2 regions of the Streptomyces sp. TAA486 genome follow, and region 1 is predicted to be linked to the other one. Evidence: riboswitches for the same ligand, from Rfam matches in the RefSeq annotation. Region 1 holds a riboswitch; the other holds the start of a gene.
The links. A riboswitch is a leader RNA that binds a small molecule or an ion and turns the genes downstream of it on or off. The one in region 1 is predicted to bind cobalamin.

Region 1 (7,151 bases):
CGTTCACCGCTACCGTCTCGCCGGTCGCTCCGGGCGCGGGCGTCCCGACGGGCACGGTCGTCTTCGACTTCGGTGACGGCAGTCCAACTGTCCCTGTGGCGTTGGTCGGTGGTGTGGCGACGACCAGTCACGCGTACACGACGACCACAGGTTCGCCCTTCGCCCTGACCGCCACCTACGGCGGTGACTCCAACTTCACGGGTTCCGTGGGGATGGGCACCCATGCGGTGAACCAGGCGGCGACGACGACGGCGCTGGCTGATGTGCCGGATCCGTCGGTGGTGGGGCAGTCGGTGACGTTCACCGCTACCGTCTCGCCGGTCGCTCCGGGCGCGGGCGTTCCGACGGGAACGGTGGTGTTCGACTTCGGTGACGGCAATATGTCGGGTCCGGTGGCACTGGTTGCCGGTGTCGCGACCACCACGCATGCGTACGCCACAACGACGGGTTCGCCGTTCGCCCTCACGGCCACGTACAGCGGCGACTCCGACTTCACCGGGTCTGTGGGGTTGGGCAGCCATGCGGTGAACCAGGCAACGACGACAACGGTGTTGACCGATTTGCCGGATCCGTCGCTGGTGGGCCAGTCGGTGACGTTCACCGCTACCGTCTCGCCGGTCGCTCCTGGTGCGGGGACTCCTACCGGCACCGTCACGTTCGACTTCGGTGACGGCAGCCCAACTGTCCCTGTGCCGTTGGTCGCCGGCGTGGCCACCACGAGTCACGCCTACGCGACCACGGTCGGCTCGCCGTTCGCCCTCACTGCTTCCTACGGCGGTGACAGCAACTTCACCGGGTCTGTGGGGATGGGCACTCATGCGGTGAACCAGGCGGCGACGACGACGGCTTTGGCCGACACGCCGGATCCGTCGGTGGTGGGTGAGCCGGTGCTCTTCACGGCGACGGTCTCCCCGGTCGCTCCGGGCGCGGGCGTCCCGACGGGCACGGTCGTCTTCGACTTCGGTGACGGCAACATGTCGAGTCCGGTGGCACTGGTTGCCGGTGTCGCGACCACCATGCATGCGTACGCCACGACGACGGGTTCGCCGTTCGCCCTCACCGCCACGTACAGCGGCGACGCCAACTTCACGGGTTCCGTGGGGATGGGCAGTCACGCGGTCGATCCGGCGGCGACGACGACGGCGTTGGCCGACACGCCGGATCCGTCGGTGGTGGGGCAGTCGGTGACGTTCACCGCGACGGTCTCGCCCGATGCCCCGGGTGCGGGTACGCCGACCGGAACGGTGGTGTTCGACTTCGGTGACGGCAACACGTCGGCTCCGGTGCCGTTGGTCAGCGGCGTGGCGACCACGAGTCACGCCTACACCACCACGACCGGCTCGCCGTTCGCGCTCACGGCCTCATACAGCGGTGACAGTAACTTCAACGCGTCTGTGGGGTTGGGCAGCCATGCGGTGAACCAGGCAGCGACGACGACGGCGTTGACCGATCTGCCGGACCCGTCGCTGGTGGGCCAGTCGGTGACGTTCACCGCTACCGTCTCGCCGGTTGCTCCGGGTGCGGGCGTTCCGACGGGGACGGTGGTGTTCGACTTCGGTGACGGCAACACGTCGGCTCCGGTGCCGTTGGTCAGTGGTGTGGCCACGACCAGCTACCCGTACCCGACAACGGTCGGCTCCCCGTTCACGATCAGCGCCACCTACAGCGGTGACGCCAGCTTCACGACCTCGAGCACGCCTCCGGGCCTGACTCACACGGTCAATGTGGCGGCGACGACGACCAGTGTCTTCGACGATCTGCCGGATCCGTCGTTGGTGGGTCAGCCGGTGGCCTTCACTGTCCATGTCCTGCCTGTCGCCCCGGGTGGGGGGACGCCCACGGGAACTGTCACTCTCGACTTCGGTGACGGCAACACATCGGCGCCGCTGCCGCTGGTCGGCGGTGTGGCCACGACCAGCTACGCCTACCCCAGCGCGTCCGGCTCCCCGTTCACGGTGACCGCTTCCTACAGCGGTGACGTCAACTACACCGCCTCCTCCGGCGCCGGCGGTCACACGGTCAATCCGGCGGCGACCACCACTGCTCTGACTGATCTTCCGGATCCGTCGGTGACGGGTGAGTCGGTGCTCTTCACCGCGACCGTCTCGGCGGTTGCTCCGGGTGGTGGTACGCCGACCGGGACGGTGGTGTTCGACTTCGGTGACGGCAGTCCCACGGTTCCTGTGGGGCTGACCGGCGGCGTGGCGACGACCAGCTACGCCTACCCCACCACGGTCGGCTCCCCGTTCACGATCAGCGCTGCTTACACCAGCGATGACGGGGACTACCTCGGCTCGTCCGACAACGGCACCCACACGGTGAACTGACAGGAGGAAGGCGTGAGATGGCGGGCTGCCGCTTCACCGGTGAGCAGCCCGCCCTCTCCGGAGCCGACAGCGGCAACGGAGAGTGGACGATCTGATTCAGCCGGATGGCCGGGCAACCGCCCTCCATCCCCGATACGGCGAGGCTCCTGGCGCCGCGCCGGTGGTGAACCGACCACCGGCGCAACGCCCGAGGAGCCTCGCTCTACTTGTGCGCTGTGCCCCGCGCCGCGTCCCTCAGGGGGACGCAGGTCCCCGCACGCGGCAGTGGCGGGGTGTCAGAGCGCCGACGGGATACCGTGTCGCGGCGTCCCGGAGCCGCTCGTGCACTCCGTCGTCCCGCGTCGGGGGAGTCCCGGGGACGAGGGTAGGGGCGGCGGGCCCGGCGGCGTAAGGGTGCGTCAGACGCTGGTCACAGGGCACTTCGCCGGGCCGCCGCTGGGTTCTGCGGGGCGATGTCGAACTGCAGCGAACGGATGCGGTTGTCGAAGCTGGAGGGCACAAGGTCCGGCAGGCCCACGGCTCGCATCGCGACGGAGTCGGTGAGCAACTGCCTGAAGAGCGCCTTGAGTTCCTGGCGGGCGAGGTGCGCGCCGAGGCAGTAGTGCGGGCCGCCTCCGCCGTAGCCGAGGTGGGGGTTGGGGTCGCGGGTGATGTCGAAGGTGCCGGGGTCGGTGAAGACCGCCTCGTCGCGGTTGGCGGAGGCGTAGTACATCGCCACCGTCTCGCCCTTGCGCAGCGTACGGCCGCCCATGACGTGGTCGGTGCGCAGCGTGCGGCGGAACTGGATGATCGGGGTCGAGCACCGCACGATCTCGTCCACGGCGGTGTCCGCGTACTTCTCGAAGTCGCTCTTCCACAGCTCCCGCTGCTCGGGGTTGGCACTGAGCAGGGCCAGGCCGTGCGAGATCGCGTTGCGGGTCGTCTCCACCCCCGCGACCATCAACAGCGTGAAGAACGCGCCGAGTTGGCGGTTGCCCAGGCATTGCCCGTCGACATCGGCGGTGACCAGCGCGGAGATGAGATCGTCGGTCGGGTGGCGCCGGCGCTTCCTGGCGAGCATCGCGATCATGACGTGCATACGGGCCAGCGCCCGCAGCCCCTTGCCGGGGATGCGGAACTTCGCGCCCGCTCCGCGCCGTACGCCGATGTTCTCCGAGGCGTCGTTGAGCTGGGCGAGGATGCGGGGGCGGTGCCGCTGCGGGATGCCCATCATGTTGCACACCACCTCGCACGGCACCAGCGAGGCCACGGCGGTCACGAACTCGCGGGAGGGCTGGCGCACCGCGTTCCCGACGACGGCCGCGACGACCTGCTCGATGTCCTTCTCGGTGCCCGCCAGCAGCCTGGGGCTGAACGCCCGCGAAATGATCTTCCGCAGCTTGGCGTGGTCGCTGCCGTCGACGTTGACCATGGACTCCCCGAAGAGAGCCTTCACCCAGGGCGCGGGATGCGGCGTGGTGACCCCGGGGGCGCTCCCGAACACGGCGGCGTTGCGGCTCGCTTCCTGCACGTGCTCATGCCTGACGAGAGCGTAGAAACCCGGCTGCTGCCGCTTGCGCAGGGAGTGCTGCGGCTGTGCGAAGTACGTGGGCGCCTCCCGCTCGCGCAGCACGGCGAACACCTGGTGCCGCTGGTCGTGCGGCAGCTGCCAGAACCGGGGGTCAGCGGGGTTCGTCTCCGGCGGCAGGCCCGCCGCCTCGAAGGCTCCGGCCGCCTCCGAGGCTTCGACTCCCGCTGCCGCTGCCGCGGGGGAGGGGGCTTGCGGTGCGGCCGCGGCTTCGGGTCCTGCCGAGGATGCGGACGCGGTGTGGGGTGGCATGGTCATCTTCTCCAGTCGTCGTGGAACGGATCGCCCCGCCCGGCCTGCGCACCGGCGGGGCGGTGAGTCTCCGGCAGCAGCTTGGAACCGGCGGGCCGCTCCACGGCGTGCGCCACACCGCCGCGACCCGGACGGCCCTGTGAGGGAGGGCCACGAAGGCACCGGGACGTTCCTGTCGCCGGGATCCTGGGCGGCTCTCCCCGTCGGAGCCGGTCCCATGCCTGTGGGGGGTGAGGCCGCGCCGGTCCGGTGAGGGCCACGGCAGACCCGCGCTTCGCCTCCGTAAACCGCCGTGCCGCATGAAGAAGCCCTCACTCCTGCCCTTTGTCGCGGCGGCTCGCGGGCCCGTACGCTGGAGACGCAGTCGGTTCGGCCTGTCCGCCAGACAGGCGCGTCGCAAGAGGGAATCCGGTGAGACTCCGGAACTGCCCCGCAGCGGTGAGTGGGAACGAAAGCCGTCATACGCACTGGGTCCGAGCGGACCCGGGAAGCGACGGCCGGTAGGAGCCGGTCCGTGGATCACGGACACGGCGGGCCCGCGAGTCCGAAGACCTGCCACTGCCCGCCGGCCACCCCCTGGCCGCAAGGCCCAGGGGGAGACGCGTCGGCGGATTGATCTCGGTGACCTCGAGGGCGGGTCGGCGGTACAGGTGAGCAGCACACGGTGCGTGTGCGCGCCGCCGCGTCGCCTCTCCTCCTCGCCCCGTACCTCTCGGGTCACCGGCCAGACTCGCGAAGGAGAGTTGAGTGACACCGAAGTCCGCAGCCGCGGCGTCGCAGCCGGCCACGAGGCCCCGCGCCACCGTCCACGGATACCCACGGCAGGGCAGCGGCCGTGAGCTGAAGAAGGCCGTCGAGGGGTACTGGAAGGGCCGCGTCACCGCCGACGCCCTGCGGGAAACCGCCGCCGGGCTGCGCCGGGACAACTGGCAGCAGCTCAGGAATGCCGGCGTGCGCGAAGTGCCCACCGGAGACTTCTCCCTCTACGACCATGTGCTGGACACCACCGTCATGGTCGGTGCCGTTCCCGAACGCCACCGTGCCGCCGTGGAGGCGGACGCGCTCGACGGCTACTTCGCCATGGCGCGCGGTACGCAGGACGTCGCGCCGCTGGAGATGACGAAGTGGTTCGACACCAACTACCACTACCTCGTACCGGAGTTGGGGCCCGACACCGTCTTCGCGGCGAACTCCGTGAAGCAGACCGGTGAGCTGTCCGAAGCGGTCGCACAGGGCCACGACGCCCGGCCCGTCATCGTCGGGCCGGTCACGTACCTGCTGCTCGCCAAGCCCGCGCCCGGCGTCGCCCCCGACTTCGATCCGCTGACGCTGCTGGACCGGCTCCTCCCCGTCTACGCGGAGGTGCTCGCCGACCTCCGTGCGGCCGGGGCCGGCTGGGTGCAGCTCGACGAGCCGGCGCTGGCGGCGGACCGCACGTCCGCCGAACTGAACGCCGCCGCACGCGCGTACCGGGAACTGGGCGGGCTCACCGACCGGCCCGAACTGCTGGTGGCTTCCTACTTCGACCGTCTCGGCGACGCGCTGCCCGTACTCGCCAAGGCGCCCGTCGAGGGGCTGGCCATGGACTTCACCGGCCCTGCCGCCGCGAACCTGGAGGACCTGGCACGCGCGGGAGGACTGCCCGGCAAGCGGCTCGTCGCGGGAGTCGTGGACGGACGGAACGTGTGGATCAACGACCTGAAGAAGTCGCTGTCCACGCTGGCTTCGCTGCTCGGCTTCGCCGACCGTGTCGACGTCGCCCCGTCCTGCTCGCTGCTGCACGTACCGCTCGACGCGGCCCTCGAGCGCGACGTGGATCCGCAGGTCGCGCGCTGGCTCGCCTTCGCCAGGCAGAAGGCCGAGGAGGTCGTCGCCCTGGCGACGGGACTCGGCGAGGGCACCGACGTCATCGCGGGACTGCTGCACGCCAACTCCTCTGCGCTCGCGGCCCGTTCCTCCGCCGCGCTCACCCGCGACCCGGCCGTGCGGGCACGCACCGAAGCCGTCACCGACGCCGACGGGCGCCGCACCGCGCCCTACCGCGAGCGGGCCGCGGCGCAGCGCGCGCGGCTGAAGCTGCCTCTGCTGCCGACCACCACCATCGGCTCGTTCCCACAGACCGGCGAACTGCGTGCGGCGCGCGCGGACTTGAGGGCCGGACGGCTCGACGCGGAGGGCTACGACAAGCGGATCGCCGCCGAGATCAGGGACGTGCTCGCCTTCCAGGAAGAGGCCGGACTGGACGTGCTCGTGCACGGCGAGCCCGAACGCAACGACATGGTCCAGTACTTCGCGGAGCGGCTGGACGGCTACGTCGCGACGCAGCACGGCTGGGTGCAGTCCTACGGCACCCGCTACGTCCGGCCTCCGATCCTCGCGGGCGACGTGTCCCGTCCCGAGCCGATGACGGTGGAGTGGACGCGCTACGCCCAGTCGCAGACCGGACGGCCCGTCAAGGGCATGCTGACCGGGCCCGTCACGATGCTCGCGTGGTCCTTCGTGCGGGATGACCAGCCGCAGGCAGAGACCGCACGCCAGGTGGCACTGGCGTTGCGGGACGAGGTCGCCGACCTGGAGTCCGCGGGGACCGCCGTCATCCAGGTCGACGAGCCCGCACTGCGGGAGACGCTTCCGCTGCGGGCGGAGAGCCGCCCGGAGTACCTGGCGTGGGCGACGGAGTCCTTCCGCCTGGCCACCGGTGCCGTGCGCGCGGACACGCAGATCCATACGCACATGTGCTACGCGGAGTTCGGCGACATCGTCTCGGCAATCGTCGATCTCGACGCCGACGTCATCAGTCTGGAGGCTGCCCGTTCCCACATGCAGGTCGCGGACGAACTCGCCACGGCCGGCTACCCGAACGAGGTCGGCCCCGGCGTGTACGACATCCACTCACCGCGGGTCCCCGACGCGGACGAGGTGGCGTCACTGCTGCGCAAGGGGCTCGGCGCGATCCCGGCGGAGAGGCTGTGGGTCAACCCGGACTGCGGCCTGAAGACCCGCGG
Region 2 (7,151 bases), on a different contig from region 1:
CCGCAGCCTGGTGAAGTACACGTCGCTGTACACGGCTCTCGCCGAGGTCTACGGCATCCATCTCGCAGAGGCCGAGGAGACGATCGAAACGTCGCTCGCCACACCGCGCGAGGCCGGCCTGCTCGGCACCGATGTCGGCCTGCCCATGCTGATGCTCTCGCGGCACTCGCTCGACACGGAGGGAGAGCCCGTGGAGTGGGTGCGCTCCGTGTACCGGGGCGACCGCTACAAGTTCGTCGCCAACCTCCAGCGCCCGCGGCCCGGTCAGAACGGCTGATACAGCTCATACGGGACAAAGATCGGCGAACTGCCTTGAGGCAGACCGGGCTTGCACGAGGCGCGTAGGGCGCATCTCGTCTCCCGCGAAACAAAAGGTGCCGTTCCGTTATCCGTGCAGGTAGTGACGGGGGCCGAACCGCTCGTTTAGATTTCCTGCGCGTCTCGACAGGAATACCCGACGGACGGAGCCGAGGCATGTCAGCGCCCCCCGAAACACCCGAGACCGCGCCGGAGTCGCAGCCACCCGCCATCACGCCGATACGGGTCGTCATCGGACTGTGCCTTTTCGTCCCGTTCGTCGCGCTTCTGTGGGTCAGCTCCTATGCCCGCACTGAACCCACTTTCATCGGGATGCCGTTCTTCTACTGGTACCAGATGCTGTGGGTGCTTGTTTCCGCGGTGCTGACGATGGTCGCGTACAAGCTCGTCAAGCGTGACAACGCGCAGCGGCGCGCCCGCGGAGAGGACGGTGCCCGATGAGCGGGGTCAACGGAGTCGCACTGGCCGTCTTCATCTTCTTCTTCGTCCTCGTCACCGTGATGGGCTTCCTGGCCGCGCGCTGGCGCAAGGCGGAGAACGCCGACAGCCTCGACGAATGGGGCCTGGGCGGGCGCAGCTTCGGGACGTGGGTCACATGGTTCCTGCTCGGTGGTGACCTCTACACGGCCTACACCTTCGTGGCGGTGCCGGCGGCGATCTACGCGGCGGGCGCGGCAGGCTTCTTCGCCGTTCCGTACACGATCCTCGTCTACCCGCTGATCTTCACCTTCCTGCCCCGGCTCTGGTCGGTCTCGCACCGCCACGGATACGTGACGACCTCGGACTTCGTGCGCGGCCGCTTCGGGTCCAAGTCGCTGGCGCTCGCCGTGGCCGTGACGGGCATCCTGGCAACGATGCCGTACATCGCGCTGCAGCTGGTCGGCATCCAGTCGGTGCTGGACGTCATGGGCATCGGCGGTGGCGAGTCGACGCACTGGTTCATCAAGGACCTGCCGCTGCTGATCGCGTTCGCGGTGCTGGCTGCCTACACCTACTCGTCCGGACTGCGGGCGCCGGCGCTGATCGCCTTCGTCAAGGACACGCTGATCTACATCGTCATCGCGGTGGCGATCATCTACATCCCCATCAAGCTCGGCGGCTTCGACGACATCTTCGCCAAGGCCGGCGACGCCCTGTCGCAGACGAACCCGACCACCGGGAAGCCGAAGGGCGAACTGACTCCGAGCTCGGCCAACCAGTGGGCGTTCGCGACGCTGGCGTTGGGCTCCGCGCTCGCACTCTTCATGTATCCGCACTCGGTCACCGCGACGCTCTCCAGCCGCAGCCGCAACGTGATCCGCCGGAACACCACGATCCTGCCCCTGTACTCGCTGATGCTGGGCCTGCTCGCACTGCTGGGCTTCATGGCGATCGCGGCGGGAATCAAGGTCAAGAACGGGCAGCTGGCGATCCCGCAGCTCTTCGAGAACATGTTCCCGTCCTGGTTCGCGGGCGTCGCCTTCGCCGCGATCGGGATCGGCGCGCTCGTACCGGCCGCCATCATGTCCATCGCGGCCGCGAACCTGTTCACCAGGAACATCTACAAGGATTTCCTCCGGCCGAACGCCACACCCGCGGAGGAGACCAAGGTCTCCAAGGTCACCTCGCTGCTGGTGAAGGTCGGCGCCCTGATCTTCGTGCTCGGCATGGACAAGACGGTGGCGATCAACTTCCAGCTGCTGGGCGGCATCTGGATCCTCCAGACGTTCCCTGCACTCGTCGGCGGCCTCTTCACCCGCTGGTTCCACCGGTGGGCGCTCCTGGCCGGCTGGGCCGTGGGCATGCTCTACGGCACGCTGACGGCGTACGGCGTCCCGTCGCCGACGCTGCCGTCGCAGAAGCACTTCGGCGGGCCCAACGACATCATCCCGGGCATCGGGGAGATGGGCTACATCGGCCTCACCGCCTTCGTGCTCAACGTGGTCGTCGCCGTTGCGCTCACCTTCGTGCTGCGGGCCGTGAAGGCGCCTGACGGCATCGACGAGACGCGCCCGTCGGACTACACGGCGGACGCCGGCGACCCGGGCGTCAAGGAGGAGCTGCCGGCGCCGACCGCCGCAGGCTGATCGCACCCCCACCACAACGGATACCGCCCGCGCCCCACTGACAGCTCGATTGTCAGTGGGGCGCGGCATGCTCGTTCCATGGACATCACCATCAGACCGGCGCGGGACGACGAGCTGGAGGACGTGGGCGAGCTGACCGCGCGTGCGTACCTCGGGGACGGCCTGCTGACGTTCGGCGCGGACGACCCGTATCTGGCCGTGCTGCGTGCGGCGCGGCGCCGCGCGCAGCATACGGAGCTGCTCGTCGCCGTCGACACCGCCACGGGCTCGATGCTCGGCGCGGTCGCCTTCGTCGGGGACGGCGGGGAGTACGCGGACCTGGCAGGCCCCGGCGAGGGCGAGTTCAGGATGCTGGCCGTGAAGCCCGAGGGGCGCGGGCGCGGGGCGGGCGAGGCCCTGGTGCGGGCGTGTGTGGACCGGGCGCGCGAACGGGAATTGATACGGCTCGTGCTGTGCAGCACCGAGGAGATGTCGGCGGCGCACCGGCTGTACGGACGACTGGGGTTCGTCCGCACACCGGAGAGGGACTGGGAGCCGTATCCGGGCCTGTTTCTGCGCGCCTTCGCCCTGGAACTGTGATCTTCCACTCCCCCGACACAACATGTGGGGGTGAGTGGCGCATCCCGCCACTAGATGTATGCTCGTACTCGCTGCCGCGCAGGGGAATCCGGTGCGAATCCGGAACTGTCCCGCAACGGTGTGCGATGTGCTGCTCCGCTCTGCCCGGATCCCTTCCGGCATGAGTTGCGATGAGCCGTCGTCGCGAGTCCGAGTGCCTGCCGGCCGTGTCGACTGACGTCCGGGTCCCGAGGGTTGGGCCGGTGGACGCCGCGAGGACCGCCGCGTTGCCGACGCGGCATGCCCTTTCTGCGCCCGCCTGTGCGCTCCCCCGGTGATCCGGTAGCTGATCCGAGCGAGGGAGAGCACATCCCGTGACCATCGCACCCGCACCCGCACCAGAAGCCACGGCGGGAGCCGCGCGTGCCCCCACGGCCGCGTCGGCGCCGCCACCGGCCGACGACGCCGCGCTGCTGCGCACCCTGACCGAGCTGACCGCCGACCTGCCGGGCACCGGGGCCGAGCGGATCGCCACGGCGGTGCTGCGCGGCCGCCGACAGGGCGCCGGCGAAGCCGAGTTGCGGGCGCTCGCCGCAGAGGAGGCCGCCGGGCTCATCGGCGAGGAGCCCGCGTACTCGCAGCTCGCGGCGCGGCTGCTCACGCTCGCGATCCGCGACGAGGCCCGTGGCCAGGGCGCGGAGTCCTTCTCGTCCTCCGTCACGACGGGGCACCGCGAGGGCCTCATCGCCGACCGCACGGCCGAGTTCGTGCGGTCGCACGCGGAGCGCCTGGACGCGTTGGTCGAGGACGCGGTCGCCGGCGGGGCGGACGACCGCTTCGGCTACTTCGGTCTCCGCACGGTGTACTCGCGCTATCTGCTGCGCCATCCCCCGAGCCGGCAGGTGATCGAGACACCGCAGCACTTCCTTCTCCGCGTCGCCTGCGGGCTGGCCGCGGACGAGTCGGCACAGTCGGCCGAGGAGGTGGCGCAGCTCTACGCCCTGACGAGTTCGCTCGCGTATCTTCCCTCCTCCCCCACGCTCTTCAACTCCGGTACGCGGCATGCGCAGATGTCGTCCTGCTACCTGCTGGACTCGCCGAAGGACGAGCTGGACTCGATCTACGAGCGCTACCAGCAGGTGGCGCGGCTCTCGAAGCACGCGGGCGGCATCGGTATGTCCTACTCCCGTATCCGTGCCCGCGGTTCGCTGATCCGCGGCACCAACGGGCACTCCGGCGGCATCGTGCCGTTCCTGCGCACGCTGGACTCGTCCGTCGCCGCCGTGAACCAGGGCGGCAGGCGCAAGGGAGCCGCGTGCGTCTATCTGGAGACGTGGCACGCGGACATCGAGGAGTTCCTGGAGCTCCGTGACAACACCGGCGAGGAAGCCCGGCGCACGCACAACCTCAACCTCGCGCACTGGGTCCCGGACGAGTTCATGCGCCGTGTGGAGGCCGACGCCGGCTGGTCGCTGTTCTCGCCCGCCGACGTTCCGCGGCTCACCGACCTGTGGGGCGAGGAGTTCGACGCCGCCTACCGCGAGGCCGAGGCCGAAGGCCTCGCCGTGCGGCAGGTGCCCGCCCGTCAGCTGTACGCGCGCATGATGCGCACCCTCGCGCAGACGGGGAACGGCTGGATGACGTTCAAGGACACCTCCAACCGCACCGCCAACCAGACCGCCCGGCCGGGCCGCATCGTGCACTCCTCGAACCTGTGCACAGAGATCCTGGAAGTCACCGACGACGGCGAGACGGCCGTCTGCAACCTGGGATCCGTCAACCTCGCGGCCCACGTGAGCGAGTCGGGCGAGATGGACTGGGAGCGGCTGGACTCCACCGTCCGCACCGCCGTGACGTTCCTCGACCGTGTCGTGGACATCAACTTCTACCCGACGGAGCAGGCCGAGCGCTCCAACTCCCGCTGGCGGCCGGTCGGGCTCGGCCTGATGGGTCTCCAGGACGTCCTCTTCCGCATGCGGCTTCCCTTCGACTCCGAGGCGGCGCGCGAGCTGTCCACGCGGATCTCCGAACGGATCATGCTCGCCGCGTACGACACCAGTGCCGACCTTGCCGAGCGGTACGGCCCGCTGCCGGCCTGGCAGGAGACCCGTACGGCGCGCGGAGTGCTGCACCCCGACCACTATCCGCAGGCCGAACAGGCCTGGCCGGAGCGCTGGTCGGCCCTGCGCGCCCGCATCTCCCGGACCGGTATGCGCAACGCCCTGCTCCTCGCCGTGGCACCGACCGCGACCATCGCCGCCATCGCCGGCGTGTACGAGTGCATCGAGCCGCAGGTCTCCAACCTCTTCAAGCGGGAAACGCTGAGCGGCGAGTTCCTGCAGGTGAATGCCTATCTGGTCGCGGAGTTGAAGCGGCTCGGGCTGTGGGACGAGCGCACCCGGGAGCAACTGCGCGAGAGCAGCGGCTCGGTGCAGGACATCCAGCGCATCCCCGAGGACGTCCGCCGGCTCTTCCGCACCGCGTGGGAACTGCCGCAGCGCTCACTGATCGACATGGCGGCCGCCCGCACCCCGTACCTCGACCAGAGCCAGTCGCTCAACCTGTTCATGGCGGCACCGACGATCGGCAAGCTCAGCTCGATGTACGCCTATGCCTGGAAGAGCGGCATCAAGACCACCTACTACCTGCGTTCGCGCCCGGCGACGCGGATCGCCCGTGCTGCGGGCGGCACCGGCACGACCCCGGCAGCAGCCCCTGCCGTCCCCGATCAGCAGGATGCGACGCCGGGGGACGACCCCGCCGCCTGCTCCCTGGAGAACCCCGAGTCCTGCGAGGCATGCCATTGACGACCAGCGCCGAGAACAACCACAGCCGCCCCGCGGGGAATCTGCTCGATCCGGGCTTCGAGCTGACGCTGCGCCCGATGCGCTACCCCGGCTTCTACGACCGCTATCGCGACGCCATCAAGAACACCTGGACCGTGGAGGAGGTCGACCTCCACTCCGACGTCTCCGACCTCGCCAAGCTCACGCCCGGCGAGCAGCACATGATCAGCCGCCTTGTCGCGTTCTTCGCCACGGGTGACTCGATCGTGGCGAACAATCTCGTGCTCTCCCTCTACAAGCACATCAACTCCCCCGAGGCGCGCTTGTATCTCTCGCGTCAGCTCTTCGAGGAGGCCGTGCACGTCCAGTTCTATCTGACGCTGCTGGACACATATCTGCCGGACGTCGACGAGCGCGCGGAGGCCTTCGCTGCCGTCGAGAACATCCCGTCCATCCGGGAGAAGGCGCAGTTCTGCTTCCGCTGGATGGCGGCGCTCGAGGAGGGCGAGGGCACGGAGCGGATCGATCGGCTGGAGACCCGTGCGGACAGGCGGCGCTTCCTGCTGAACCTGATCTGTTTCGCGGCCTGCATCGAGGGGCTCTTCTTCTACGGGGCGTTCGCCTACGTCTACTGGTTCCGCTCCCGTGGACTGCTGCACGGGCTGGCCACCGGCACCAACTGGGTCTTCCGTGACGAGTCGATGCACATGTCCTTCGCCTTCGACGTCGTGGACACAGTGCGCGAGGAGGAGCCGGAACTCTTCGACGCGGAGCTGGAGAAGGAGGTGACGGAGATGCTGGAGGAGGCTGTGGAGGCGGAGCTGCAGTTCGCCCGCGACCTGTGCGGTGAGGGCCTGCCGGGGATGAACACCGAGTCGATGGAGCAGTATCTGCGGGCCGTCGCCGACCAGCGGCTCGTGCGGCTGGGCTTCCCGGCGCGCTACGGGGCCAGCAACCCGTTCTCCTTCATGGAACTGCAGAACGTGCAGGAGCTGACCAACTTCTTCGAGCGGCGGGCCTCGGCCTACCAGGTGGCCGTCGAGGGGTCGGTCGCCTTCGACGACGACTTCTGACCGACGAAGGCTTCCGAGTCAGTCGCGGGCACGGGCGAGGGGGCCGCGCTTCCGGCGCGGCCCCCTCGTTCGCAATTCCTGTTCCAGCGGAGCCAGTTCGCTCAGCCCTTGCCACCCTTCAGGCAGCCTCCGCAGTTGTGGAACGTGACGTCCCAGTGATTGCTCTCATCGAAGTAGATGTTCCCCGAGCCGGACTGCCACTTGTTTCCACCGATGGAGGTGAAGGTGTTCTTGACGTAGTTGGTCAGGCAGCTCGTCATGTGGAAGTCGAGCTTGTAGCCGTTCCAGTGGCTGTACGTGCCGCTCGCGTGGCCGGTCTCGGTGCCGCCCGTGACGGTCAGGTCGCACTT

Region 2: it holds a riboswitch for cobalamin, as region 1 does, so the genes downstream of both, I004_RS0102405 (ribonucleoside-diphosphate reductase subunit alpha) here and metE (5-methyltetrahydropteroyltriglutamate--homocysteine S-methyltransferase) in region 1, are expected to answer to the same signal.

The regions. Positions count from the first base shown of each region.
Region 1 is NZ_AUEV01000007.1:433,477-440,627, reverse strand. It holds gene I004_RS37530 (beta strand repeat-containing protein) at 1-2,327, shown strand, start outside; gene I004_RS0112755 (cytochrome P450) at 2,737-4,146, opposite strand; cobalamin riboswitch at 4,494-4,720, shown strand; gene metE (5-methyltetrahydropteroyltriglutamate--homocysteine S-methyltransferase) at 4,894-7,151, shown strand, end outside.
Region 2 is NZ_AUEV01000001.1:515,801-522,951, reverse strand. It holds gene I004_RS0102425 (GntR family transcriptional regulator) at 1-277, shown strand, start outside; gene I004_RS0102420 (DUF3311 domain-containing protein) at 475-759, shown strand; gene mctP (monocarboxylate uptake permease MctP) at 756-2,384, shown strand; gene I004_RS0102410 (GNAT family N-acetyltransferase) at 2,463-2,963, shown strand; cobalamin riboswitch at 3,009-3,137, shown strand; gene I004_RS0102405 (ribonucleoside-diphosphate reductase subunit alpha) at 3,317-5,749, shown strand; gene I004_RS0102400 (ribonucleotide-diphosphate reductase subunit beta) at 5,740-6,801, shown strand; gene I004_RS0102395 (hypothetical protein) at 6,903-7,151, opposite strand, start outside.